One region of the Arthrobacter sp. BGA-UO-ETr-C19 genome, then DNA from elsewhere that is predicted to be linked to it. Evidence: riboswitches for the same ligand, from Rfam matches in the RefSeq annotation. Region 1 holds a riboswitch; the other holds the start of a gene.

The links. Region 1 has a riboswitch for thiamine pyrophosphate ahead of thiO (glycine oxidase ThiO). Riboswitches for the same ligand answer to the same signal wherever they lie in the genome.
Region 2: linked by a shared signal. The riboswitch ahead of AC57BR_RS15855 (bifunctional hydroxymethylpyrimidine kinase/phosphomethylpyrimidine kinase) and the one ahead of thiO (glycine oxidase ThiO) in region 1 are both predicted to bind thiamine pyrophosphate.

What each region holds. Positions count from the first base shown of each region.
Region 1 covers NZ_JCAQPC010000024.1:807,552-809,748, forward strand. The annotation lists gene AC57BR_RS22680 (ferritin-like fold-containing protein) at 1-331, shown strand, start outside; gene thiE (thiamine phosphate synthase) at 332-1,033, opposite strand; TPP riboswitch at 1,061-1,181, shown strand; gene thiO (glycine oxidase ThiO) at 1,175-2,197, shown strand, end outside.
Region 2 covers NZ_JCAQPC010000022.1:204,050-206,246, forward strand. The annotation lists gene AC57BR_RS15855 (bifunctional hydroxymethylpyrimidine kinase/phosphomethylpyrimidine kinase) at 1-1,227, opposite strand, end outside; TPP riboswitch at 1,210-1,306, opposite strand; gene AC57BR_RS15860 (Rne/Rng family ribonuclease) at 1,499-2,197, opposite strand, start outside.

The DNA.
Region 1 (2,197 bases):
CCGGTTCGTGGATCCCGGAACGCGCGACCTCATCCAGCAGATCCAGACGTCGGAAGAAGCCACGGGCGTCCTCCGGGACCGGCTCAGGGGAGCGCTGGCGGACGACCCCAGGCTCGCGTCCAGGCTCGCGCTGTGGGGCCGCCGCCTCCTGGGTGAAGCGATCACCCAGGCCCAGCGCGTGGGCCATGAACACGCCTTTCTTGGCGAGCTGTTTGTCGAGGCAGAGCCCGACGCCACGGATGCCACTGCACGCGAGCTGGTGCGGGGCATCACCGCCGAAGTCGCGGAAAACCACTCCCGGCGGATGGTCCAGCTGGGACTGAGCGGGTAGCTAGGAGATGGCTGCCGGCGCCGTTGCGTCGAGGGCGTCGAGCAGTTCCGCGGCGGCGGCTGCCGGGTCTGCTGCCTCGGTGATGGCGCGTACGACGACGATCCGGCTGGCTCCGGCCGCCAGGACCTGCTCCACATTCGTGCGGTCGATCCCGCCGATGGCGAACCAGGGCAGCAGCAGGCCGCCGACCCGCTCCTCGTCCGCGGTGCGGACAGCCTCCGCCGCGTAGCGCACCAGGTCGAGCCCGACGGCGGCGCGCCCGGGCTTGGTGGGCGTGGCCCAGAGCGGGCCTACGCAGAAATAGTCCAGGCCGCTGCGGCCGTGGGCGGCGCCGATAGCGGCATCCACCTGGTCCGTGCTGTGGGTGGACAGTCCGATCACAGTTGAATCGTGCAGCAGCTTCCGGGCAGCGCGGAGCGGCAGGTCCTTCTGGCCGATGTGGAATACCGGCGCACCGGCGATGGACGCGATATCGGCGCGGTCGTTCACGGCCCACAGCCGTCCGTGCCTGCGGGCGGCGGCATGGACGGTGTCCAGCAGCTCGAGTTCCTCGGCGGCCTCGATGCTCTTGTCCCGCAGCTGGATGATGTCCACTCCGCCGGCAAACGCCGCGTCCACGAAGTCCGCGAAGTCCCCGCGGTCCTTGCGGGCGTCGGTGCAGAGGTACAGGCGGGCGGCTGTGTGGGCAGAGTGCTGGGTCATGGCAACCACCTTAGTTCCTCTAAACTGGGCAGGTACCGCGGGAGCCCGTTACTGCTGTCATAAAAGGCGCAGGGCTGAGAGGGCGTCAGAGCCGACCGCTTGACCTGATCCGGTTAGTACCGGCGTAGGGAAGGATTATGCATGAACCCTGGAACACGCGGCGAAGAATGTGCCGCCACAAGTCTTGAGGCAGATGTGGCCGTCATCGGCGGCGGCGTGGTGGGGCACGGCATCGCCTGGGAAGCACGGCGCGCCGGCCGCTCGGTGGTGCTGATAGATGAAGCCCCCGGCAGCGGCGCAAGCTGGGCCGCAGCCGGCATGCTCGCTCCGGTCAGCGAATTGCATTACCAGGAGGAAGGACTCCTGGAACTGATGCTGGAGTCATCCGCCAGATGGCCGGACTTTGCTGCCACCCTCACTGCCGGCGAGGACGCCGGGTACCTGACGACGCCGACCCTTGCAGTGGGTGCCGATCCCGCCGACCGCCGGGCCCTGATGGACCTGCGGGACGTACAGCGGACCCACGGGCTGGATGTTGAACCGCTGACCATCCGCGAGGCACGCTCGCGGGAGCCGCTGCTTAGCCCCGCGATCTCCTGCGCCCTGGACATCCCGGCGGACCACCAGGTGGATCCGCGAAGGCTCGTCCGGGCGATCGCCGCCGGGCTGGCCGGCCATGGCCAGGAGCTCACGGCAGCGGAGGGATACGCGGTGCGGGAGCACGCCGCCGGCCTGCTCTGGGACGGCGGGCAGGTCTGCGGGGCCCGGCTGGCCGGAGGCGGGTCCGTCAGGGCGGCCGAGACGGTGGTGGCCAACGGCCTGGCCGCGGCCCAGCTGCAGAACCTCCCGGAAGGACTGCAGCTGCCGCTGCGCCCGGTCTACGGAGACATCCTCAGGCTCAGGGTCCCCGCACACCTGCAGCCCCTGCTGACCGCAACGGTCCGCGGCATGGTGCGGGGCGTTCCGGTCTACATCGTGCCCCGCCAGGACGGCACGGTGGTGATCGGCGCCACCCAGCGTGAAGACGGGGTACCGGGCACCAGCGCCGGCGGCGTCTACCAGTTGCTGCGTGACGCGCAGGTCCTGCTGCCGGCAGTCGCCGAGCTCGAGCTCCTTGAAGCCACTGCGCGGGCGCGGCCGGGCACACCGGACAACGCGCCGCTG
Region 2 (2,197 bases), on a different contig from region 1:
CGTGACCGGGCCAAGCTCCGTCTGCACGGTGCGCGTGCTGAGCCAGTTGCGGTGCAGTTCCGATTCAACCTCCAGGCATTGCTGGGCCGAGCGCGCCCAGAACAGCTGCTCGGACTCGGTTGGCGCGAGTGCGCTGGCCCGCGCCAGGACGCGGGAGTAGCCGTTGAGGTAAATGGCATCCTGTGCCAGGTAGTACGCGAATTCCTTCTCCACCAGGGTGCCTTCGGCAAGTCCACGGATGAAGCCCAGGCCATAGATGGCTTCCAGGTCGGCAACGGTCTCGGCGCGCAGCAGTTCCGCGAACCCGCCCTCACGTTCGGGCCGGGCCAGGTGGTGGAAGTGGTTGATCGGTCCGTTGCCTGCGCCGACCTCCAGCTGCCCGGATGTACGGAGGGCTCCGGCCAGCCAGGGCTTGACCTCCCGCAATGAGGCTTCCCAGTCGCCCAGCCGCGCCTGGGCCGTGGCCATGGCCGAGGAGAGCGAGCACCCGGTGCCGTGGCTGTTCCGCGTGGTGATCCGTTCACCGGCGATCTCCACCACCTCCGCAGACAGCAGCCCGGCAGTGTTGACGAGGGCGTCCGGGCAGGTTGAGCCGTTCAGGTGGCCGCCTTTGACAAGGACCGTGGCGCCGGTCCGGGCCGCGAGCCGCTTGCCCTGGTCAAGAGCGGAGGACCAGTCGGCGGCCTCCGGCTCCCCAAGCAGCATGGCAAGTTCGGGCAGGTTTGGGGTGATCAGGTCCGCCAGCGGCAGTAATTCGCCGAGTGCAGCCTCCGCGGACTCCTGAAGGAGGCGGTCACCGCTGGTGGCCACCATCACCGGATCGAGAACCACGACGCCGGGGCGCACCTTTTCGAGCCAGTTGCGCACTGCGGTTATCACCTGTGCATCGCCGAGCATGCCGATCTTCACGGCGTCCACCTGGATGTCGTCGCTGACAGCGTCCAGTTGCGCGGACAGGAAAGAAGCCGGCGGAACGTGCACGCCGCGCACGCCGGTGGTGTTCTGTGCGGTGAGGGCCGTTATTGCTGCCATCCCGTAGCCACCGTGGGCCGCAATACTTTTCAGGTCGGCCTGGATGCCTGCTCCGCCGGACGGATCCGAGCCCGCAATGGCAAGGACCCGGGGAACGTCGCGGGAAGTCGGAAGGGCTGGCGCCACGGTGTCCACAAGGGAACCGGCGGCAGCCGCGGGTGCGGGCAGGAGCGATGCTGATGACAAGGAAGACATCCCTTCGCCGGTGCTAACCGGACAGGTTCAACGGGTTTGGATCTCAGCCGGCCCGTGCGCGGCACCCCGTGTCAGTCCCCCAGCCTAGCGGTTCGTCCGGCCTGGGACACCGAATTTGACGTTTGCGACAGGCTTCCGCGGGGCTGTGGCCCGCCGCTTTCCGGCTCGTTTCTTTTGACTTGACCGGGCCAAATCCTCCGGAACCAGAAAGGTCCGGCACCGCAGGTGCGGTGCCGGACCTTTCCATACATCAGCTCAGGGTTCGCCAGTCCTACAGTTCTGAGGCGGGTACCCCGACGCCCAGAATGATCGGCTCGCTGGCCGGCCGCTGAGTAGCCTTGGGCGCTCCCTGCGCATCGCCCGCCTCCGGAGCCTTGGCCTCGTGCGAATGCCCCGCAGCAGCAGCCGGCGCAACCTCGTGATGTTCCACGGATGTCTCGTTGGCTGCACCCTGGGCGCGGCTGGCACTGCGGTTGCGACGCGGACGGCGGCTGCGGGACGGCGCGGCGGGGCTTTCCACCGGCTGCCTTGTGGCCGGCTGGCCTGCGACGGGCTGGCCATCGGTGCGTTCCGGCTGCCGGCTTGCCGGGCGGGCCGGCGCGGGAGCCTCCTCTTCGGCCGGAGCGATTGGAGCGCCCAGGTGCGCGAAGGCTTCCTCCAGGCGGTCCAGCGTCAAAGCCGGCGTTTCCTTGGCCGGTTCCTCGCTGTGATCGACGAACGGAAGAATCACCTTCTCGCCACCGAACGTAAGCACCGCTCCGGGCCGTCCAGAGACGCTCTCCGTTTCCGGAGCACGGTGCACCACGGGGCTTTCCGGTGCTGCTGCGGCCGCGGGGGCAGCCGGCCGGGCGCCCTCACCCGACGCTGCGGCGCTGTGCGCTGCTTCCTCATGCAGGTGGGCGGCGTGGGCCGCTGCCGCGATGTTGGCGAGGGCAGCGCGGGTCGCTTCAGCCTTGGCGTGGCGTTCTGC